Linked DNA regions of Arachidicoccus terrestris. The protein of the gene in region 2 interacts with the protein of the main gene of each other region in a pairwise test. Links are inferred from orthologs where the notes say so. Each region holds a gene or a part of one and is shown on either strand. Other genes may lie near its edges.

Region 1 (17,495 bases), 670 kb from region 2 along the record:
AGGATGACTGCAAACTGACTGAACAGGCTGACATTTTCGATCAGGATACTGAACATAATCAAAGAGGTGGCGTATTCCTTTTTGTTATCAGAACTGGCTGTCTCCAAGGCTTCAGACAGATAGGCAATACGTTCCCGCATCACCGGTACGCGAAGCAGGTTCTCAAAATGATTGGTGTATCCTAAAACTTCCAGCAACCTGGAATAGGCCTCTGAGTGCCTGAATTCACATTCTGCAAAAGTGGACCCCAGACCGTTGATCTCTGGTTTTGGGAAATGATGATAAAGATTGCCCCAGAACGATTTTACTGCTACTTCAATTTGTGCGATAGAAAGCAGACTGTTTCTGATTGCATGCTTTTCCGCTTCATTCAGGTTTGAATGAAAATCCTGGGTATCTGCCGTAAAATCTACTTCAGAGTGTACCCAAAATGAAGTATTGATCGCCTGCGTGAATTTAAGTATTTCCGGATACTCAAAAGGCTTATACGCTACTCTTTTATCAAAAAGTCCCATATTATTAAGAATTTAAGTGTGAATAAGCTTCCTGTATCATTCAGATTATGATGCAAAACAAAATAACAGATGACTAAGGGATTGAACTGATTTTTCAGAACAAAGTCAAAGTTCATGATTCACAGCAAATTTTCTAATTAAAGAAATCAACAGGTGTGCATAATAAACTTGGGTTATTATATACCATATGAATCAGATGGTTTTATATATGAAGCAAACTTTACTATTAAGATCAGATCCATAGTTTCCGGACAGAAATCAGCGCTCAAAAATTATCTTTATACATGATTCTTTTAACTCCATTCTCTTTTTGTACATAGGTTAATAAGTATTATTTTTTTTATATCTGTTAAGTTGTATATATATACATTTATTTGCTCTGTTTTTATGATCAATATCTAATCTAAAACATAAGTGCGATATTACACATCTTTATTCGAAAATTGCATTTCTATTGACATATGTGTAGCGTTTATAATTTGAATTCCGTTCAATTCAAAACTTTTGATGATGAGAAAAATTTTACTTTTGTTCGCTGCGGCCATTTTTATTATGGGTGCCTGCTCCAAGAATGAACACCCGGTTATGCCGGTAGATCCAGTTGCCAAGAATATTATCGGCAAATGGGCGCTTAGTGATATCCCTGGCCTGGAAGTTACAATGATGAGTAGCGGTCTGCATGCTAATCTTTACAGTGATACCTTAATTTACACGGCAGATATGCATTTTATTGTTATTAATCACCAGGACTCTGCAGATCGGGGTGATTTTACAGTGGGGCACGGAGAAGCCATTAACGGTTTTGGCAGAATGCAGAGTTATGATAGCATTTTGTATCACTCTTCTTCTCTGGTCTTGGACGCGGTATACCGCCCTTCGGTTTACTTTAAACTTGATCGAGACACTTTAAGGATTAGTACTGCCTATTTTAAGGACAGTGCAGAATTTAGGCTTTATGCTAATTATGTCCGTCAGTAAGTTTATCTGATCTATGCCTTTTTCTATGGCTTAGCGTTTTTTTCATTGAATTAAAGCGTTTGCTGCAATTGGATTTTAAGGATTGCAGGTTCTTGGGTATTCCGGAGCCTATGTTACTGTCCCGCAAGAACCGGTAAGCGTCAGTCATCGAGTAGATCAGGTTCTTTCCATTATTATATCTGATTGTAAAGCATATCTTTCCTTGATTTTCTTTCTGTCGGAATTTGAAATCAGAAATGTGCGTCAAAACAGTAAAAACCAACAGGGAAAGTTGCCATAATGCTGTATTCCATCCTCTTTTACGGGAATAATTTAAACGAATTCACAGTCGGCAATCTATTGCAGACCAGGAGTTTAGATTGTATTGTAACCTTCTTGCTCTTTGCGGACTCTAATTGGGTATAAACTAAAATTTAATTTAATGAATAATCAAAATGAACAAGCGCCACTAGAGCCGATCTTCAAGCTTTTGAAATTTACTTTTGTCATTGTACCTATTGTAGCCGGTGCAGATAAGTTTACAAATCTGCTGACAGACTGGGAAAATTATCTTAATCCTACAATTGCCAGTATAATCCCGTTTTCAGCACATACCTTCATGATGATCGTCGGTATCATTGAAATAATTGCAGGTCTCATTGTACTCAAAAAGGCGCAAATTGGAGGTTATATTGTGGCAGCATGGTTAGCATTAATTGCTTTAACTTTGCTGGCGAGTTTAAGTTATATTGACGTCGCTGTCAGGGACCTCGTTATGGCAATCTCGGCTTTTGCTATGGCTAGGATATCTAAAATTACGGAATAAATCATGGCAGATACTCGGAGTTACGCTGATCAGGAAATTATAGAAAGAATCTTACAGGGAGAGAAGGCGTTATTTGAAATCATCGTCAGACGGTTTAACGCAGCGCTGTATAAAGTAGGGCGAACCTACAATTATGGGTTGGAAGATACAAAGGACCTGATGCAGGAAACCTTTATCAGTGCCTATAAAAATCTTTCAAAATTTGAACAACGCTCCAGTTTTAAGACATGGATTATCCGAATTATGTTGAACAATTGTTACCGAAAGAAAAATAAGTTAAGTTTTATCAAGGAATGTGAATTAGACCTCGACCATAATAGCGCTTCTATGCTTAAGGACACAAATAATGATACGAATGCATTTATCCAGCAAAGAGAGTTAGGGCATATCATAGAAGCAGCCCTTCTGAAAATACCTTATGATTACAGAATGGTTTTTTCTCTTCGGGAAATTAACGGATTGAATGTGCTAGAAACTGCACATCTGCTAAATATCAGCGAGTCGAATGTAAAAGTCAGGTTAAACAGGGCCAAGGCCATGCTTAGAAAAGAGATCTCTAAAGTCTATGCCGCAGATGAGCTTTTCGAATTCAACCTGATTCATTGCGATGAAATTGTGGATGTGGTGATGGATTGTGTCAATAGATTATAGGCCTCCTTGAGCTCGAGGGCGCATAGTTTGCTCATTTACGGTGAATCAGAACTTTATTGCTGGAAATAAAAGCGGGATACCTGAATGGCAGCCCGCTTTTATTAGTGTTATTTTCCTTTCAGACTGGCCATGTCAATAACGAAGCGGTATTTTACATCGCTTTTTAAAAGCCGCTCATAGGCCTTATTAATATCTTGCATTCGGATTAACTCTATATCAGAAGTGATGTTATGCTTGCCGCAAAAATCAAGCATTTCCTGGGTCTCCGCAATGCCGCCTATTGCCGACCCGGAAAGGCTTTTGCGGCTTACGAGTAAGCTAAAAGCGGCTACTGGCAATGGATGTTCTGGCGCACCGACAAGAGTAAGCGCCCCGTCTCTTTTCAATAAACTCAAATATGCATTGATATCGTGCTGAGCAGATACACAATCCAGAATAAAATGCAGTTTTCCCGCATTTTCTTTCATTTGTTGCCCGTCTGTAGATAGAATGACCTCATCGGCACCCAGGCGTTTGGCGTCTTCTGTTTTGGAAGAGGAGGTTGTTATGACAACTACATGTGCACCCATTGCCTTTGCGATCTTGACGCCCATATGTCCCAAACCGCCAATACCGACGATGCCGACGTTTTTGCCAGGCCCAACCTTCCAGTGCCTTAATGGCGAATAAGTCGTTATACCAGCACACAATAAGGGAGCAGTTGCCGCAAGATCGAGATTCTCAGGAATCTTCAATACGAAATCTTCATCTACCACAACGCGTTCCGAATAGCCTCCGAAAGTTTGATGATTTAGGTGTTTGTCATGACCATTATATGTCTGAATGTTGCCTTTTTCACAATATTGCTCTAGCCCTTCTTTACAGCTCTCACATTCCCGGCAGCTATCGACCATACAACCGACGCCTACCAGATCTCCTATTTTATATTTGGAAACCCCTTCACCTATTTTGGTTACCCTACCTACTATTTCGTGGCCCGGAACGTTTGGGTAAATCGTGCCGCCCCATTCATTGCGTGCCGTATGTAGATCAGAGTGACAAACGCCGCAAAACAAAATGTCTATCTCAATGTCTTTGGCTGTGACTTCCCTCCTATCGATTTGCATTTGCTCCAAATTTGCTTCGGATGCCCTGGTGCCAAATGCTTTTACAGTAAATGTGCTCATGTTATTTGAATTTAATTATTCTAGTTTTTGAAAAGTGAATTTACGGAATTTAAAAATCATCTAAACTGTTCTATAATGCTTTGTCTGATTTTTCGATTACTTTATAGTTTTCATCCTATAGTTGATGGGCTTATCTGTATTGCTGATTGGTAACTTTTTTTAGCCAAGTGGCCTGATCTTCTCCCTGATAATTGGTAATGGCAATATGCACCATTTTGTCTGTTGAAGTCGCTCCATGCCAATGTTCTAGGTTTTCAGGGATAGCAACTACCTCACCGGGGTGTCACCCAGATCTAAGAAAGTCAGCCAAAATATTGATAAAGACATTTTTAGCAATAGAGGATGTTTTTCCCCTAATTGATATACAAAGGCGGGAAAATGACTATACTTTCATCTATTTTGGTTTCTGTGATCAGGCTTAAATAACGTCTCACCTCGGTTGGTTTCTCTGCGTTATTCATTTTGAGAAGTAATTTCCTGGTAGCAGAGGATGTCTCCCTTAGTTTATAGCCATCCTGGTCATCACCGTTGATCCGCTCTCCATTTTTTAACCTTTTGAAAATATTTGTTGTTGCCATTTCTGTAGTTTTCTGCTATGTTCACTGGCAAAATTAAGAAGAAGGCTTTATATCAACTTTGCTGAAGAGCTCAATTGTCTTTGCTGTAGGGCTCAATTATTTTCTTTTCAATCAGTTAATTGTGAATATTCCCTTCCCTCCAATATGCGTTCCTATTTGTGCATAAGCTTCATTAACATGCCTTAGCGGCTCATGTCAAGATATCGCCTTTTATTAGTGTTACGCCTGTAGAGGCCTTGACGGCTGATTTCTGACATAAAGTGTCAGCCATTTGCCTAATCTGCATGCAAGCATGACCATCAATAGTACACCAATGGTAAAAGCCAGTATTTTAAAAATGGCCCTATCCGTTAAAAGAAGGCTCTGGATGGACATATCCCGGTGTAAGAATAGATGGGACAATCCCATTGCCTGGTCTGCAAAATACCCTTTTGAGGTCAGCATGGAAGATATCTTTGCCAGCTGGCTGTTGTAAAGGTGGTCTATAGGCGTGAAATGATTTAAAAAATTGGTATTATATGATTGGCTATAAAATTGCTGCAAACCATAAAAGCCGGCTGAAGCATTTAGAAGGCCGATAAATCTTGCCACAGCAGCTAAAGTAATGCCGGTAAATCCTGTATAGGAAGGAACGGATTCCAGGGCAAATATTGCCAGGGGGACAAAAAGTCCGCCTGAGGCGGCGCCTTGCAGCAGAACCGGGCCAATAAGAGCTTGAAAAGATAAATCATGGCCAATGATTAGATACATCCAAAAATTAAAAATGAATAAGCAAAGAAACCCACCCAGAAAAAGCAGCCGCATATATTGACGCTTCCGTGTTAAGATATAAGCAGATAAAGCCATAGTCAAGACCATGGCACTTACATTGGCCAGGCCCAGCTGCGCAATGTCCTGATTATTCCAATGGAGAACCATTCCGGTATAACCATAAATTAAATTGATACTGTCCTTTATCCCATAGTAGAAACCGAGAAGGGCCAGTGCGAGGATAAAACGTCGGCTCTTAAATACATGCAAATGAAGATAAGGTCTTTTTAACATACCTTGACGTACGACTAATAAGCATAAACATACCACAGTAGTAATGGTGGCAAAAAGACATTTGTCATTCGACAGCCAATCGTATTTTGGACCATAAATAAAAAGAAAAGCAAAGGCAGAGAATGTAGCTATAGACAATACAAAACTTTGCCAGTCAATTTGATAGAGCGGATATTTTTTGAAAGCCGCTTTGGCTTTTAGGGTTAAGAGTATGACGAGTATGGTTATAGCATTATAGGATATAAGATAGATGTAACTGCATTGCCAAGGCATATTATCTGCTATCCACGCACTAAATAAACCGACAATAACGACACTGGCCAAAACCGAACCATAAAAGATTGTAGACCCGATAACCAGTGCATATTGTTTTTTTAGGTGGCCGAATAGTATGGTTAATGAACGGCCAACGATGGAGCAGGCAATAAATCCAGACAATAATCGCAGAGCTAAAAATATATAAAAATCAGTAGTGATCAGACTCATGAAATTAACAGCAATGGCAACGAGCAAAACGACCAACAGGTATGGCTTCGGCTCAAAATACCTGATTAGTCTAAACTGAATAGGCAGATAGGCCAAAATGCCAACGTAGCTGATTTGAATGCTGAAAGTAACGTCTTCCGGCTCAATACCGAAATAAGACATTACATGATTTTTATTTAATGCAAATATGCCAAATTGGAACAGCCCTGAGAGCATAATGACGACTAATGCCAATATAATGAAAAAGCTTTTTGTATGCAGCCAATCTCTGAAATAGGGGGAATTGTGATGATTCATTTGTTACTTTTTAATGGTGACGCTGGCATTCATACCGACTCTTACTTTACGCAGATCCTTGTCAGTAAAACGTATTTTGACAGGTATACGCTGGGTAATTCTAACGAAGTTCCCCGTAGAATTATCAGCAGGCAATAATGAAAAGCTGGAACCGGTAGCTCCGGATATGGACTCGATGACGCCATGGAATAGATGGTTTGGCAGCCCGTCAATGGAGATGTTTACGGCTTGGCCTATTTGCATGCCAGCCACCTGCGTCTCCTTAAAATTGGCTGTTATCCATTTATTGTCTTCTTGAATGATATTGACCAAAGGCTGCCCGGGTTTTATCTGCATTCCTTCATTGATTTGACGTCTGCCTACCCTGCCATTGTACGGCGCAAGAATGGCGGTGTAAGAAAGATTCAAATGAGCGAATTTTAATTGCGTCTGTTTGTCTTTTATGACCGCTTCCAATATGGCAGATTTAGAGGTAAGTTCGTGGATTTGCGCAAAAGAGGTTGCTAGGGCGTTTTTGCTGGCACTGTAGTCACTATTGGCTATATCATATTTTGCTTTAACCTGTTCATATTGCTGTCCTGTAACTGCTTCTTCGGTCAAAAGTTTTCTATACCGGTCTATGTCCTGTTGCTGTTGCCAGAGCCGTGTTTTAGCCGCGTCAATATGATCCTTGCTGACTTCTGTTCCTGCCCTTGCTGTTTTGATAGCAGCATTGAGCGACGCTAACTGTGCTTCCGCATTATTAAGACCAGCTTCTGCTTCCTTGATTTTTAGTCTGTATTCTCGATCATCAAGTATTAATAACGTATCGCCTTTATTTACAACCTGATTTTCCTCAAACCGGATTGACTGAATATAGCCACCGGCACGTGCTGATACAGGGTTAATATATGCACTTACCTGAGCATCATTTGTCTGCTCGCTAGCGACTCTTTTGGAGAAAAAACTATAAAGGAAGATCGACACGATAACCATTATTGCTATTGTTACAATAGTAATTGAAAAATTCACAACTTTATGATTTGTTTGTTTCATAACTTATTATTTTATTGTAAGTGGATCAAATATTGAATATTGTCCTTAGAGCTTTCCAAGTGTGTAGCCAATTTTATAATACAGTAGCTTGCGGTCCATTTTGGCTTTTACCAGATCATAAGTCGAGGTAACCAATAGCTTATCTGCTTCCAGTAAATCTGTTAGAAGTGCGAGTTGATTGAAATATTTAAGTGAGACAATTTTGAGGTTGACATTAGCCTGTTGTATACTATGTATTGCGACTTGGATCCTTTCGCTGGATTCCTGATATTTTATGTTAAGCGCTTTGAGTTTTTCAGAAAGTTGCTGTTTAAAATTGGCCTTGTCAAGCGCTATGCTCATTAGTTTTATCTGTTCTGCTTTTACTATGTGTTTGTTGTGGAACAACGCAGAAATATCATACCCTGCCCTTATTCCGATAAAACCCACGGAATACCATCTGGCAATCGGTGGCGTGAATAATTGATTCGGGTATTGCAGCCCGTATGCACTGTATAATTGCAGTGACGGGAGGTAATCAGTTTTGGAGAAATGAATTCTGGCTGCCTGCAATTCCATGTTTTTATTGTATCTGCGAATGCCATAGGCATTATTCGTTCCTGAAAACAGATCATCAGCTGTTATGGGCACACCATCGGAAATAATAGCCGGGAAATCTTCTTCGACAGGTATAATAATAGTGCTATCGGGGAGCCCAATTAATATATTCAACTGCTGGTTGGCGATTTTTAAGTCGTTTTGTGCCTGTTTTAGGGACAGCTTACTGGAGGATAACCCCACTTCAGCCCTTAGCAAATCGCTTTTTGTGACGACTTGGTTTTTGTATAACGCCCGAATATTTTTTAGCCTGACGCCGGCCCTGTTGACCTCTTCGAGCAGTACGGTATCTAGCTGGGTTAACAGAATCATATCTAGATAATGAAAAATTGCCTGAAGTGTGATATCGCCTGTTAACTGCTGTGTGCCAAGAATATCCAGATCGCGATGTAGCTCGCTGAAACGAATATTTAATTTTTGTTTCCCTCCGTTGTAAATATTGAATGAAGCCTCTGCTCCCAAAGAGACGCTGTTCTGGTCAGGGTAGCGATCTACGCTGTGGGCGTCTGTCAATCCATCCTCATAAAGTGTAAGCCTGGAAAACCGTTGATAACTGGCCTTTATATTTAAGTGGGGTAAGGTATTATCCTTCGCGGCTTGCAGTAGGGCGGAACTGGCATATATCCTTTGCCGACTGGCCTGAATACTCAGATTTTCATTTTTCAGGCGCTCAATGACAGTTCTCAGTTTGAGTTTTATTCGTTGGGCGGTGTCTGGAGAAACCGGATACTGCTGAGCGTTTAACGTGTTGTTTAATGGATTAAAAATAGCAGTAATAAATATAATTAAAACTATTTTGAGAGAAGCTGGCAGTTTACGAATGCCAAAAAACAAGGCAATGCTTCTCTGCACGCGATAACTTGATTTATGGTTATGCATAATATAAATGATTTGCCTGAACGCTTGTTTTACATTCAGTGGTGTTAAAAAAGTCAGTCCGCTTTTATACGTTGACTAATGACTTGGAACTTATTATGACTTTCAATCGAAAGAAAGCGTTCCAGCTTGCTTGAATGGCGCAACGCCGGATGTACACTATAGAGTAGTTGAAAGTATAATTGAAACTGCTCTCCTGATCGGTATTCTGTCCAGTGCTTATCGATTGTTTCGGTATGGGAGATGGTGGATAATGTCTGCTTGAGAAATCGTAGTATACTGAATTTACAAACTGAATATGGTAAGATGGATAACTCTCTGAAAAACAGTTTCATGAAGTCTTGCTTCCCTGCCTCAAATCTGATCAGGGCATGCGCTATTAATTCTAGATAAGCCAATGTCGATATGTCAGGATCCGCTTTAACAGCGTTTAATCGCTTGTTCAGTTGGGAAAGTCGCCTGGCAAATATGCATTTATATAACCGCTCTTTAGTGCCATAATAGTGATTAATGGCTGCCACATTAACTTGAGCCGCTTCTGCCAGGAGGCGGATAGTAGTCTTCTGATAACCGTAACCGCAAAACTGCTTTTCCGCACAACGCAGTATTTTTCTTTTTGTTTCGTTGGCCTTACTCATTGTTCGTTCATTTATGTTCTATTGGCAAAACTTCAGTTTCATTCCCACAAGGCAAAATTCCAGCTATCCCGGTAGTTATTATCGACGATATCGCCTGTTGTTTCGTCAATCTTTCCTAATTTAGCATCGAGCGATCTGTGATCCCGAAGGCCACCGACCTGGATTCTTTCCTCAAACATAATTCTATGGACCCTCGAAAGCATATACCTCAATATAAACTGGAAAACCTTCAGCATTTTTTTGGCCAGATATCCAGCAAGAGGGACTATTTTTATATTGAAGCATCCGAAAGGATCTTCTTTGATCCGTTGCCTTTTAGAACAGAGACTTATGGATTGGGTTATCTCCAGAAAGGAAGTTTGGTATTGCAGACGGGGCTGGAAAGGGCCGTATTGACAGCGCCGACTGTGTTGGCCATGGGCCCCAGTGTTATCCGTAGCTTTGAGCCGTTCGGTAAGGCTCCTACCCTAAAGGTTATTTTTTTTACTGAGAATTTTTTTACGCAGAATCTGGCCGATGTCTTCTTTTTGAGCAGGTTTAGATATTTTGAGAATAATGAACGTCATGTTTTCGAATTGAATCCACAACAGAATAAACAGTTCCATGCTCAGTTTGAACAAGTGGAACATCTGTTATATCGCAAACATATGCATGAAACAATGATGCTCAGGGGGCACTTGTTGATCCTGATTCACGAATTAGATGGTATTTTTAATCAATTGGAAGCACTGTCTCCCTTTTCCAAGTCGGCTCATCTGAATTTGTTACAGTCCTTTAAGCAGATTCTTGCCAAGGATTTTAAAAAGCAGCATGCGGTAGAGTACTTTGCGGAACGGTTACACGTTACACCCAAATATTTATCAGAATATTTAAAGAAACATACTGGAAAAACAGCAGGTCAATGGATCATTCAGACACTTGTTTTGGAGGCAAAAGTTCTTTTATTACAAAAGGAATTAACGGTCGCAGAAGTGAGTAATGAATTAGAGTTTTCTGATCAGTCTGTATTTGGTAAATTTTTCAAAGTAAACACAGGGTATACACCGTTAGGATTTCGGAAAGCCTACTAGCCTGCAGGATTTTGGCGTATTTATGAAGAATATTTTATCAATTAGTTGTGAGATGTAGGCTGTATTATGGCCTTTCTATTTATATTTATCGTTCAAGCCTTTTCCTTCTTCTATCATCGGTTTTATTTTTTCCAGACGTTTCAGTTTGGTTTGTTCCAGTTTTGCATCATTGATATACATAATGTATTCCTTTTGCTTGCCCGGGGTGAGCATTTCAAATCCGGCCTTCAGCACTTTGTTTTTTTTCAGCTCGTTGAGAAGCAGGCCCGGAATGGGCAATGGCTTAAATTTTTCGGGTTGAATCTTCAGGCCTTTTTTCTCTATTTCTATGGCTTCCTTTATGTAAGCGGAAATTTTCGTTTCGTTAATTTCGCCTTTTGATGTGAAACGCCACTGCCGCAATGATTTGGTTTTTCCCTCCTGTGCGTTGATCAATACCTGGTATTTATCCTTAAGGAAGACGCCATTATAGAACCACAATGTAAAATGATGTTTAAAGCCGCCATAGCTGACCACGTTTCTCCCGTTATAGGTGAAAACCTCTGCCCCCCATTTGATCGTTTTCTCTAAGGGGTGTTTTGAAATAATGATTGCCAATATTTCTAACTCCTCTGTCCATTTTTTGCTATTTTGCATGATAGTTAGTTTGATGAATTAAGACTGTATTTTCTGACAGCCTGGCGGTGTTAAATCTGAAGTACTGGCTTTTATTCCTTTGTTTTATAAGGAATTGTCTGACGGCACGTCTATAACCTGAGATTAGCCTTAGTGCTTTCATAATGAATTCATTTTCATTTGTTTGAGTTTATAAGTTTCTAGCTTTTCCTCAGCGTGGAGATAAATTTCGTAAATTATACGTTATCCGCAAATTTTATAATTGTAGGAAGGCTTTACACATACCTTTTGAAAGTCTTTCTCATATATTGAAGTTGCAGATTTTGTACTTGTAAGAGGAAAATATAAGGGAGCCTAATGGCCAATACTTGGTAGACAATGAGTTCGTTTTGAGCATATATAGCCTGGGCGTCAGTAATAGTGTTTCTAAGAAGTCAAAATGGGAAATATGGAGCAGAAGTCCTAACTTTAAGCTAAATTAATGCGATATGAAATGTCTTTTCTTGGCGCTGATGGCGGTTGGGCTCTCAGCCTGCAATCAGCAAAATGACAATACAGCGTATTTGCAATCTCAGATAGACAGCTTACGGGTAAATAGTTATAAACCTGGATTTGGTGAATTTATGAGTAGTATACAGATCCATCATGATAAACTCTGGTTTGCTGGTCAGAATATGAATTGGGAGCTGGCTGACTTTGAGATGAGTGAAATTAGGGAGAGTTTGGATGATATTAAAAAATATTGTACTGACAGGCCTGAAGCGAATTCTATAGATATGATAGAACAACCCTTGCAAAATTTGGATAACGCTATCTTACATAAGGACAAGGAAGCATTTGTAAAGCACTATAGAGTACTTACGGCTACCTGTAATAGTTGTCATCAAAAAACGGCCCATGGATTTAACGTAATAACTATACCAACCGCTCCTCCGTTTACGAATCAGCTTTTCAAAATGCAAAATGAAAAATAGAATCTTACAAACGTCGCCAGTTCCAACAATGATTCCACGTTTGATTGTTGGTTTAATTTTTCTTTCTGAAGGGGTACAAAAGTTTATTTTGCCCGCAATAGTGGGGGCAGGCCGCTTTGAGAAGATCGGCTTTGTTTCTCCTGAATTTTGGGCCGGCTTCACGGGTATATTTGAGATTTTTTGCGGCATCTTGATCTTGCTGGGCGTATTTACGCGCCTGGCGGTCGTTCCTTTGCTGGTTGTTATGGGGGTCGCGTTCATCAGAACAAAAATTCCAGTTCTGGTGCATAAAGGTTTTTGGGCCATGGCACACGAATACCGGACTGATTTTGCATTGACATTATTGCTTTTATTTTTGCTGTATTTCGGTGGGGGGCGTTTTTCTTTGGATAGAAAGTATTTCGGTGGCAAACCATAATGCTTATCTGGTCTTACCCGGAGCCTTGAAGATTAAGAATGCAGCATGATCCCTTATTGGCGCCTTTTGGAATGGGATAGGATGGTATAAATACGATTGGGAAAATTAAAAAACCGCCTAAATTTTAATATTTAGACGGTTTTAGATCAACTTGAGTCCTACTCTTGCGGTGAGGGCGGGATTCGAACCCGCGGTACAGTTTAACCCGTACGGCAGTTTAGCAAACTACTGATTTCAGCCACTCATCCACCTCACCGGTTTTGCTGAAAACTCCATTCGTTGAATGGGAGGCAAAAGTAATTCGTGGTGATCTTATTTCCAAATTTTATTCGGTAAATTTTTACATCGACGCCAGTTGAACTTTCTGGGTGAGTTCCAGGACATTTTCCTTAAATATACTGTCTGTATCCATCAGATCTTTGACCGTCTGACAGCTATGAATGACTGTCGTATGGTCCCTGCCTCCAAAGTGCTCCCCTATCGTTTTTAGGGAGTTTTTGGTAAAGTTTTTCGACAGATACATAGTGATCTGCCTGGCCTGGACAATTTCTCTTTTTCTGGTTTTCTCAAGCAACCTGTTATATGGCACATCAAAATACTCACAAACCAGCCGCTGAATCGTATCTATGGTTACCTCCTTGTTGCTTGTCTTAATAATGTTTCTAAGTACCCTTTTGGCCAGATCAATGTCAATTTCTCTTTTATTAAGAGACGACTGAGCTAACAGAGAAATTAAGGCTCCCCTCAGTTCGCGGACATTGGTATTGATATTATAGGCGACATACTTGACAACTTCTGGTGACATAACAAGCCCTTCGTCGCGCATTTTCTGTTCAAAGATCTCAATTCTGGTCTCATAATCCGGCACTTGAATGTCGGCACTCAATCCCCAGCGGAAACGGCTCAGCAATCTGTCCTGTAGTCCGTCCAGATCTTTCGGGGATTTATCAGAGGTCAAAATCAGCTGTTTGCCGCTCTGCTGCAGGTGATTGAAAATCGCAAAAAAGGCATCCTGGCTCTTTTCAGCCCGATTAAAAAACTGAACATCATCAATCATTAATACATCTACCAATTGATAGAAATTAATAAAATCATTAATTTGATTATTACGACTGTGGTATTGAAACTGATTGATAAACTTCTCACTACTTACATATAAAACGACTTTATTGTGATGCAGCCGTTTTACTTCATTACCGATAGCGTGCAATAAATGAGTTTTCCCCAAACCGGAGCCTCCATAAATAAACAAAGGATTGAATGAATTATTGCCCGGTTTTTCTGCAACGGTTTTACCTGCCCTTCTGGCAACCCTGTTACAGTCTCCTTCCACAAACTTATCAAAAGTGTCCTCGCTGTTTAGCTGAGGATCGATCTGCATTTTTTTGATACCCGGAATTGCAAACGGATTCAGCTCGCTATTGCGGTTGATGCGCATGGGCAATTCAAGGGTATTGGATACATCTGACTTGGTTTGTGTAGAAGCCAGGTCCATATGTCCTCTACCGTTTGTATTGCCACTATCGATCATGATACGGTATTCCAGTTTTGCGTCCTTCCCCAACTGTCTTTTCAGCGTTTTAGCCAGTAATGTAACATAATGTTGCTCTAGGTATTCATAGAAGAAATTGCTGGGCACCTGAATCAACAAAATATTCCCTTTAAGCTCAATAGGAACAATCGGCTCAAACCAAGTTTTAAAGTGCTGCCATTCGACAATATCCTTGATGATATCAAGACAGTTCGCCCAAACAGATTCTGCCGTTTTATTCATAGTTACTTAAAAGTATTTATATGTTATTACCAATTTTAAGGGGGTAGAGGATTACAGAAATTCCTGCACAATCATCGTATCTTATTCCCGTAATTGTGTACGAAAGTGGGACAATAATGTTGAAAAAAAAAGTTTTTATTTTTAATTTTTTTGTGCATAGAATATTAATTAAATTCCTTCCAAATAAATTATTGATAAATTCGATTTTTCCCTTATCGGACGGGACTTCTACTCTACTTTTCTCTCTATTTTAATCAAAGTATAAATTTTGTTCATGCAAATTTTACAGGTAGATTAATTTCCCTCTTTTCACACCTCTGTTCGCGTCCTTGCTGCCGGTTTTCTGTCTGGCACCTCTTTCCGTTTGAATACTCTGACGGATGCAATTCTCATACCTATTTGCCCGCCGTACAAAAAATTACCAATGTCGACAACTTGCCGACCCGTTTGTGTAAGGAGAGTCGTCTATGTGACTATGCTTACACAAACGGGTATCTGGTAAATAGCGATAAAAAAGTATTAAAAAAATCCAGATGCAGAATCACTTCTCTGGCGCACATTTATTCTGGATGTTCTGCATCTTGCCATTTGCAAAGGGCAATCATGAATCGCTTTTTGCATCAACAGGGTCCACATTCGTGCCTGGCTCTCGTTAGGTCTTCTTATATTTAAAACAGCTGGCATTTTCTGGTGTTTCTAGTCTCTGTTATGTTTAAAGATAATCCAATTTAGGCCGATATAAATGCAGCTAACAAGATACGATTATTTTTTATAATTGATCAAAGCTTTTTCCATTTCTGTAAAAACTTTTTCTTTTAACGCAGCTACCTGCTTCAGGTCATAACCCGTGATGTCAATTTCCGGTAAATATAAAGTGCGACACTTTCCGGGAGACATCCTAAAAAGGCTCTTTTGCGGGATTCTGTTAGCAGTATCCAGAAATAAAATTGGTTTGATGGCTGTCTGGGTTTCAATGGCCATTTTAAAGGCGCCGTCATAAAAACGGGCCAGCGGTTGTTGAGTTTCATTAAAGCCCCCCTCCGGGAATATAAATATAGAGATTCCTTCTTTAAGAACCTTTCTTAAACGGAGCATGCTCGCCACTTTACTTTGTATAGAGTCTCGGTGGACAGAGACCACTGCAGCCCTATAGATAATGCCAAAGAGCGGTATTTTGGATAGTTCCGCTTTACCCAATACGCGAACTGGTTGATGCATGCAACGCATGAGTTGCGGGATATCCAAATAGGAACTGTGATTGGCCACAAATATATAGGGCTTTTTTTTGTCATGTGTTCCTAAATACGATTCCTTATAACGGAATCCCAGCAGTGTATACCACAATATTGCCCATACTTTACAGGCTCCGTAAATTAATATACCTCCTTTGCGATTATCTAATAAGGCAGTGATTAAGGCAAAAGGAATGACAAACAGCATTAACAGGCTAAACATTAACATGGCATAGACCGTGTATAAAATCTGCAAAATCCTGATGAGTCCCTTCATTTAAAATTTGATTAATTTACCGCCGTTTCCGTATATCTTTGAGCGGTTAAAAATAGTACTTTCCGGTAGAATTAGTGAAGCCATAAGCTTAAATTAATTTGTCTTTTCTGATAATTGCAGGAACTTTGCCTCTACTCCATAACGAAAGAAAAGAGACGACCAGATGAAAATGCAGAAAGCCTCAAGTAAAATAGTTATCATCCTATTATTTGCGCTCTGTTTTGCAAATGGCCCTTACGAAGTGTTGGCACAGGATACGACCCAACAGATTGTGCCAGGCAGAGCTAACAAACTCAATCAACAGGCAAAACCCTATGTGGTCTTGATCTCGATAGATGGTTTCCGATGGGATCTGGCGGATAAGTATAATGCCAGTTTTCTAAAAAAAATGCGTGCCAAGGGGGTTCAGGCCCGTTCTATGAGGCCTGGTTATCCCAGCCTTACTTTCCCCAACCACTATGCAATTATAACAGGCCTTTATCCTGCCCATCATGGTCTGGTAGATAACTATTTTTATGACCCTCATAGAAGTGCTAGTTATAAGGTCAGTGATAAAAGAGCAGTAGCCGATGGGAGCTGGTATGGTGGAGAACCATTATGGGTATTAGCAGAGAAAGCCGGCATGCTGACCGCGAGCTTTTACTGGGTGGGTTCTGAAGCTGCCATTGACGGAGTTCGCCCTACCTATTATTATAATTACAATGAGAAGATCCCTATTGAGCGAAGGATCAGTACTGTGAAAAGCTGGCTGGAACTGCCAGAGGCAAAAAGACCCCATCTGCTTACTTTTTACCTTCCGGAAGTAGATCATATGGAACATCTCTATGGCGTAGATTCTAAGCAAACGGCTGAGGCGGTCGCTTTTGTAGACAGTAGTATCCGGCAACTTTATGACAGCCTTATGACTACCAGACTGCCGATTAATTTTATTGTATTATCGGACCACGGGTTTGCCAATTTGGATTCTAATAAGTATCTCGGTGTTCCCAAATTAGATACGGGGCATTATCTGATACGTGGCGGAAGCGCATTGGTTCATATATATGCGAAAGATAAAACTGCCAAGAAAAGTTTAAACAAGCTCTATAAACAGTTAAAATCCAGTGCAGATCATTATAAGGTGTTTAAAGCGAGCAAAACACCGCCAAGCTGGCATTATCGATCTAAAGGCAATACTGCTGGCAGAATAGGCGATATCCTTTTGGTACCTTATCCCCCCTATTCCTTCTATTTTGGTGGTAGAAAACTTCTTGGAGCTCATGGGTTCGATAATCGTCTGCAGGATATGCAGGCTACTTTTTATGCGTGGGGACCTGCCTTTAAGCAGCATTTTAAAATCGGGAACTTTCCCAATGTAGCAGTCTACCCTATGATCGCAAAAATATTAGGCTTATCCATCCGGCACAAAATTGATGGCAAAGAAAAGACGTTAGCGCCGATCTTGCAAAAACAGCTAAGACAGGTCGAGT
Region 2 (6,963 bases):
CGCCGTTTTTGTTTAGCGCTGGCTGCCCACCACAGCCAGACAAGTTTTTAACTTTTCCCGAATAAATCCTGGCGGGCAAAGGTAACGCTTCTTTCCATTCCCCACAAACTGCACAGTTATTGGAGGAAGGAAAGGCCGCTTAACTTAACAAACCGCCGGCCATTCCGCCCGCCGCCCGGTTATAGATTTTGGAGCAACTGCTTCCGGTCCGTCAATTTGAACTATTAATGACATCAGCAGTTAAAAACTGCCCATTTTTCTTTTTCGCCGGGCCAAAATTCCCAAAAAACACAGACATTTTCCTGGTAAAAAAAGACTCCCCGGGTATGAAATAATCTTTAAAAAATAGCAAAAAATCCGGCGGTGATCCTATTGATACAAGGTATTTCTTTTTGCACATAAGTTTGGGGATAAAATCTCCAATTTACTGTATAAAGCCAAAAAATAGTGGATAACTTTATAATATTTGTGCATATTCTTAGGAAAACTGTTAATATCTTTGTGCATTGGGTATGTAAAAATAATCAACTAAACAAAGTTTTTTGGCAATCCCAGCCTTCCTATATTCGCTCATCATAAAAGGTCATTTTAAATTTTTGTAACTAAATTGTTACCAAATTGCGATGACAAGACGGGAGGGTGATATTCCCTAGCAGAAAAGACAACATATACTTAAATTACTTTATATAAATGGACAATTTATCGAATATTAACCGCAAGGTCGGCCGTAAAAAGCCGTCTACCGACATCAATACAATGATGTATGGCAAGGTGCCCCCACAGGCAAGAGATCTGGAAGAAGCCATTTTAGGTGCGGTCATGCTGGAGAAGGCGGCTTTCGATAATGTCATTGAGATTATTCGGGCAGAATGCTTCTATGTTGATGCCCATCAGCGTATTTTTAAGGCCTGTGAAAAGCTGGCACAAAAGAATATGCCAATTGACATGCTGACCGTTGTGGAGGAACTCAAGGCCAGCGAGGAGCTGGACTTGGTTGGCGGTGCCTTTTATGTTTCCAAACTGACGATGTCAGTGAGCTCGTCTGCCAATATCGAGACCCATGCCCGTATCCTGTTGGAAAAGTTCATTCAACGCAAACTCATAGAAATCAGTGGTGAAATTATCACAGAAGCCTATGTAGAGAGTACAGATGTTTTCAACTTATTAGATGATGCGGAGCAAAAGATCTTCAATATCACCAATAATTACCTGAAGAAAAATTATGATGATATCGGAGATGCGCTGGCCAAAGCATTGGAACGCATTGATAAGCTACGGTTACAGACCAATGAGATTTCCGGAGTTCCTAGCGGCTTTGCCAGTCTGGATAAAGTGACCTACGGCTGGCAGCCCAGTGACCTGATTATTCTGGCGGCACGTCCCGCCGTGGGTAAGACAGCTTTTGCCCTGAACCTGATCCGCAATGCGGCTATGCACCCGACTAATCCGGTACCGGTCGCCTTCTTCTCTTTGGAAATGAGCTCGGCGCAATTAGTTCAGCGTGTACTCTCCGCCCAAAGTGAAATTAAACTGGAAAAGATATCCAGAGGTAATCTGGAGGAATATGAATACAAACAGCTGCAGGCTAAAGGAATAAAACCGCTGGAAACGGCACCTATCTTTATCGACGATACAGCCGCACTAAACATCTTTGAGTTCCGCGCCAAGGCGCGCAGACTAGTCAATAAAAATAAAGTCGGGCTGATCGTCATCGACTATTTGCAGCTGATGAGTGGTTCAGGAGACCGAAACTCCAACCGTGAGCAGGAGATCAGTACCATTTCCAGAAATCTGAAAGTATTGGCCAAGGAATTGATGATTCCTATTATTGCCCTCTCACAGTTAAGCCGTGCAGTGGAATCCAGGAAAGAAAGCAAGATCCCCCAATTGAGTGACCTTAGAGAATCGGGGGCGATCGAGCAGGATGCTGATATGGTGATGTTTATATACCGTCCTGATTATTACGAGATCAATAGTAATGAACATGGTGAATCTATTGAAGGAGAAACGTTGATTAAGATCGCCAAACACCGTAACGGTTCCCTGGAAACCATCAAACTCAGGGCTCGGCTTGATATCCAGAAATTTGAGGACGCAGGAGACAACGGCTTTAATCCGGGTAGTTGGCAGGCATTGCCGGCCGGAGGGCCAGGCGGTCCTGGAGATGGTGGCGCAGCCGGTAGTGGCGACGCGCAGCTTTTCATCAGCCGGCCAAGCAAAATGAATGAAGGTGAATTTGACGACGGCTTTGATGCCCCTCCGTTTTAGCTGCAATTCAACATTTTATTAAATGTATTTTTTAGAAAACATTATAAGATACCTGGCCTTACGTTAAAGCTACTATAGAAATATCCCTTAACTTCGAGGGATATTTTTTGTATATTACTTCATTTAATTATAAACCCACTGTACACATGAATCTGCGTTTTGGAAAAAATTTATTTAGGATGCTGTCGGTGTTCATGGCAGGCCTTGCAGCCGGCAGCACTCAATTTGCCAGCGCCCAACGCATCGATACTTTGATTAATAATTACGGTGCTAAATACCCACAAGAAAGAATCCATCTGCATTTTGACCGGCACAATTATGCGCCTAAAGATGATATCTGGTTTAAAGCCTACCTTGTATCGGGCATAATGCCCGATCAACTAAGTAAGACACTTTATGTAGACTTCAGTGATGAGACTGGTAAAATACTGGCCCATGACGCCTACCCTATAGCAAATGGAGCCACCAGGGGGCAGTTTTCGGTTCCCGATAGTATTCGTGGAAATCTGATACACGTGAGAGCTTATACAAAATGGATGCTCAACTTTGACACATCATTTTTGTTTAATCAAGACCTGACTGTAATTCAACCGGCCTCCAAACGCATCAAAGGCGAACCACCAGCGACAGTGGCCAAGTTATATTTTTTCCCCGAAGGAGGCGATCTGATAGCAGGTCTGAACACCCGTGTCGCGTTTATGGCCGAGAATCAGTACGGTCAACCGGTGAAAGTTGCCGGCGTGGTCAAAGATGGCGACGGCAAGGAAGTCGCTACCATCAAACCCGAACATGATGGCATGGGCAGTTTTCACATCCTGGCTAATGCAGATGCCACCTATACCGCTACCTGGACAGATGACAAAGGCGAAAGCCATACCACCTCGTTACCAAAAGTTAAACCCAGTGGAGCTTCTATTGTTGCCAAACCCACTCTAGGCTCTACTTTATTTGCCGTTCAACGTACCGAGAATGCACCGGAAAATTTTAAAACCCTGCATATCGTTGCTACTACCTATCAGCAATTGGTCTATATGGCCAATGTATCATTGAAGGACAAATCTATGGTCAGTGGTGCCATACCTACTGCAGCCTTCCCCAGTGGCATATTGCAGATTACCTTATTTGATCAGGCATGGAAGCCTGTTTCAGAAAGGATCGTATTTGTAAACAACGGTGAGGCTGAGTTTCATCCGGAAGTGGGGTTCTCGAAACTGAGTTTTGATAAAAGGGGACAAAATGAAATTGTGGTAAATGTACCGGATTCTGTTCCCGCCAATCTTTCTGTATCAGTCACAGACGCAACGGTCGGCGCTGACAGCTCCAGCAACCTGATCTCCCGGATGCTACTGACTTCCCAAATCAAAGGCCGCGTTTTCCACCCGTTTTATTACTTCTCTGACACAACGGATGCAATCCGTCAACAGCTTGATCTGGTCATGCTGACACATGGATGGAGAAGGTATAACTGGGATCGACTCATGCAACATGAAGACCCAAAAATCACATATCCAGCCGATACCAATTACCTGACTTTCTCGGGCAAGGTTTATGGCGCCTCTCCCGCTCAAATCGCTGCCAGCGGCACACTAGTTGCCATCACAAAATCCAAGCAAGATACGGCCGGAAGATTTATCATGGTGCCTTTAGAGCGCGATGGTTCATTCAACGATCACAATACCATCTTTTTTGATTCTCTGCAAGTCTATTACAAATTTGCAGGTAAGAAAAATACCATGGAACGAACCGCGACCATCAATTTTATGCCGGATAGGCTTAAATCACCCGGCGAGGTAAAAATGGATATCAATGATATTATTAAGGCCCGGGTTTACGATACCACTGGACTTGCCGCCAGCAGACGGCTCTATGATCAATATTGGGCGGCCACCCATATGGAAACCAACCTGGAAGATGTAAAGGTGACGACAAAAGCCAAGTCGCCGGAAGAAAAACTCAATGATAAATACACCAGCGGGCTATTCAAAAGCGATAATGGCTACACATTTGACGTGATGAATGATATCGCAGCGCAGGGTTCATTTAATATCTTTAGTTATTTGCAGGGCCGGGTAGCCGGGTTGCAGATAAGCAACGCGCAGAGTGGCACCCCAAGTATGACCTGGAGAGGCAGCTCTCCGTCACTTTTTCTGGATGAAATGCCGATCAGTGATGCCAGCCAGCTTTCCAATATCAGTATGAATGATATTGCTATGGTGAAGGTATTCAGACCTCCCTTTATGGGCGGGTTCGGGGGTAGCCCGGGAGGCGCCATTGCCGTCTATACCCGTAAAGGCGGCGATGTACAGAGAGAAAAAGGCGAAGGTATGCCGCATAAAACGATTGCCGGTTACTCTTTAATCAAAGAATTCTATGTACCGGATTACCTAAGCCTCACTCAGGACAGGAGCAAGACAGATGTTCGCTCTACTCTTTACTGGAACCCGCTGATCATGACCACACCCCAGGATCATGAACTGCGTTTTAAGTTCTTCAATAATGATATCACAAAGTCCTACCGGATCATTCTGGAAGGCATGAACAGTGAGGGGCAGTTCACCCATATAGAAAAAGTGATCCAATAGCCTATAAAAATAATTTATAATATAAACTGCCGTCCCATCCCGTGTTCGGCAGTTTTTTTATATTCCAGGTTCATCCTCGTAGAAATAACGAAAATTTATTAAGGAGAAATGCCAGAATTAGATTGATTTTCATTAACTTGTTCATACATTTTTTTAAACCTTAAAACCCGATTAAAATTATGAGTGAACAAAATAATCAGCAGGAGGAAAAGAGCTTCTTTGATAAAGCTAAAGAAGGCCTGTCTCATTTAAAGGACAAGGCTGAAGAAACCTGGGAAAACATTGAAGATAAAGCTGAGGATATTTGGGATGCTACCAAAGAAAAGGCCGGCGATGCCATGGATGCCGTTAAGGAAAAAACTGCTGGTCTCGGTGACAAAGCTGAAGACGCCTGGGAAAATTTAAAAGATAAGACCCAGGAAACAGCAGAGAACCTGAAAAGCAAAATTAATGGCACCGAAGCTGAAGCGGCTGCCAAAGCCAGCGATGTAGTAGCAGACGCAGCCAGCAAAGCCAGTGACGCTGCTAATGCAGCGGCAGATGCCGCCAAAAACGCAGCTGATAACGCCGGCAAAACCTCCCCTTCTGCCTGACTTATCGGTTAGTACATGAGCATAAACCTGCTACAGGGTAAAAAAAGCAGCTATTTTCAGACCAGATTTGAAAATAGCTGCTTTTTTAAGAGAAGTAAACCAACATTAGAATTATGCTCAGTGGGCTTGCTTTATTGGTCTTTCGGGCGATCAGATGGCGCCGTACCAAAATCCTTATTAGGTGTTGCCCCCATGGTGAATTCCAACGTACCTCCACTAATGATATCCTTATAGGTAATGTAAGATTTAGCATAAGGCTTCCCGTTGAGTTTTACGGCCTGAATATAAATATTTTTACCAGTCAGTTCACGTGCAATTACAGTAAAGCTCTTGCCACCACCCACATCAACTGTGGCCTTGTCAAAAAATGGTGTGCCAAAGACAAATATGCCGTTTGCCGGGTTGACCTGATAGAAGCCCAGCGATGAAAGGACGTACCAGCCACTCATTTCTCCACAGTCATCATTACCGCAAAGCCCGTCTGGTTTGTCTGTATAGAATTTTGTAGCGATCTCGTTTACTTTTTCCGCGGCCTTCCAGGGCTGTCCGGCATAATCATAGAGATAAGGTACATGATGCTCAGGTTCATTTCCTTGTGCATACATACCAATCAGTCCAGAGATATCCGGAGAGGCTTCAGCGCCCATATCGCCCTTTACAATAAACAAACTGTCGAGTTTCTTGGCAAATGCAGCATCTCCGCCAAACAGACCGATCAGACCATGTACATCCTGTGGCACCAGCCAAATATACTGCCAGGCATTTCCTTCTGTATAATCGTTCTCTCTGTGTACAGACTGGAACGGGTTAAACGGCGTTCTAAAATGACCATCAGACATGACACCCCGCATAAATCCAGTGGTTGAATCAAAATACCTCTTATAATACTGGGCTCTTTTTGAAAACGTATCATAAATATCCTGCTTGCCCAGCTTTTTAGCGGCTAGCGCAATACTACCATCATCCACAGCATATTCCAGCGCTTTGGATACCGCCTCATTTTCCTTATCCGCAGGGATATATCCCAGCTTCTTAAGATAGTTCAGTCCAAATTCATCAGTATTGGCCGTTTTGACCAAAGCCTCCATTGCTAAATCAGTATCAAATCCGTCAATCCCTTTAACGATCGCATCTGCAATCACAGGGGCTGCACTATAACCGACCATGCAATTGGTTTCATTGCCCATCAGGTGCCATACCGGCAATTTTCCCTGTTGCTGATAAATGGCCAGCATGGATTTTACAAAATCCACGACCCGATCCCTTTCAATTAAAGTATAGAGTGGATTTAACGCTCTGTAAGTATCCCATAAAGAGAAAACAGAATAATTCTGAAAGTCAGCTTTCTCATATACTTTCTTATCAGTACCCCGGTAACTGCCGTCATGATCGTTAAATAAAGCCGGATCGATCATAGAATGATATAGAGCTGTATAAAAAACCCGCTTCTTGGCAGTATCAGGTGTCTCGATCTTTATCTTAGCGAGTGCTTTTCTCCAGCTATCCTGCGCATTTTCTTT

What was found.
Region 1: the proteins of dnaB (region 2) and dnaA interact in binary tests that used the Escherichia coli proteins (3 or more experiments, as listed by UniProt). The link is inferred for Arachidicoccus terrestris from one-to-one orthologs.

Annotation. Positions count from the first base shown.
Region 1 is NZ_CP083387.1:4,302,797-4,320,291, forward strand. What follows is about bases 12,301-15,198. They hold dnaA (chromosomal replication initiator protein DnaA), read right to left. Parts: upstream 14,518-15,198; coding sequence 13,084-14,517; downstream 12,301-13,083. Other genes in these bases: K9M52_RS16845 (hypothetical protein), read left to right, coding at 12,301-12,325; K9M52_RS16850 (DoxX family protein), read left to right, coding at 12,315-12,743. Also shown: K9M52_RS16780 (ribonucleotide-diphosphate reductase subunit beta), read right to left, coding at 1-515; K9M52_RS16785 (hypothetical protein), read left to right, coding at 1,023-1,493; K9M52_RS16790 (hypothetical protein), read left to right, coding at 1,915-2,298; K9M52_RS16795 (sigma-70 family RNA polymerase sigma factor), read left to right, coding at 2,302-2,949; K9M52_RS16800 (NAD(P)-dependent alcohol dehydrogenase), read right to left, coding at 3,057-4,115; K9M52_RS16805 (hypothetical protein), read right to left, coding at 4,469-4,693; K9M52_RS16810 (MFS transporter), read right to left, coding at 4,913-6,520; K9M52_RS16815 (HlyD family secretion protein), read right to left, coding at 6,524-7,555; K9M52_RS16820 (TolC family protein), read right to left, coding at 7,601-9,031; K9M52_RS16825 (TetR/AcrR family transcriptional regulator), read right to left, coding at 9,085-9,666; K9M52_RS16830 (hypothetical protein), read right to left, coding at 9,705-9,845; K9M52_RS16835 (helix-turn-helix domain-containing protein), read left to right, coding at 9,852-10,736; K9M52_RS16840 (YdeI/OmpD-associated family protein), read right to left, coding at 10,812-11,372; more of K9M52_RS16845, read left to right, coding at 11,840-12,300; K9M52_RS16865 (lysophospholipid acyltransferase family protein), read right to left, coding at 15,280-16,026; K9M52_RS16870 (alkaline phosphatase family protein), read left to right, coding at 16,190-17,495. UniProt on the Escherichia coli protein: Plays an essential in the initiation and regulation of chromosomal replication. Binds in an ATP-dependent fashion to the origin of replication (oriC) to initiate formation of the DNA replication initiation complex once per cell cycle.
Region 2 is NZ_CP083387.1:3,640,442-3,647,404, reverse strand. Bases 41-2,979 are described here. They hold dnaB (replicative DNA helicase), read left to right. Parts: upstream 41-690; coding sequence 691-2,268; downstream 2,269-2,979. Other genes in these bases: K9M52_RS14145 (TonB-dependent receptor plug domain-containing protein), read left to right, coding at 2,415-2,979. Also shown: more of K9M52_RS14145, read left to right, coding at 2,980-4,850; K9M52_RS14140 (hypothetical protein), read left to right, coding at 5,030-5,443; K9M52_RS14135 (GH92 family glycosyl hydrolase), read right to left, coding at 5,575-6,963. UniProt on the Escherichia coli protein: The main replicative DNA helicase, it participates in initiation and elongation during chromosome replication. Travels ahead of the DNA replisome, separating dsDNA into templates for DNA synthesis.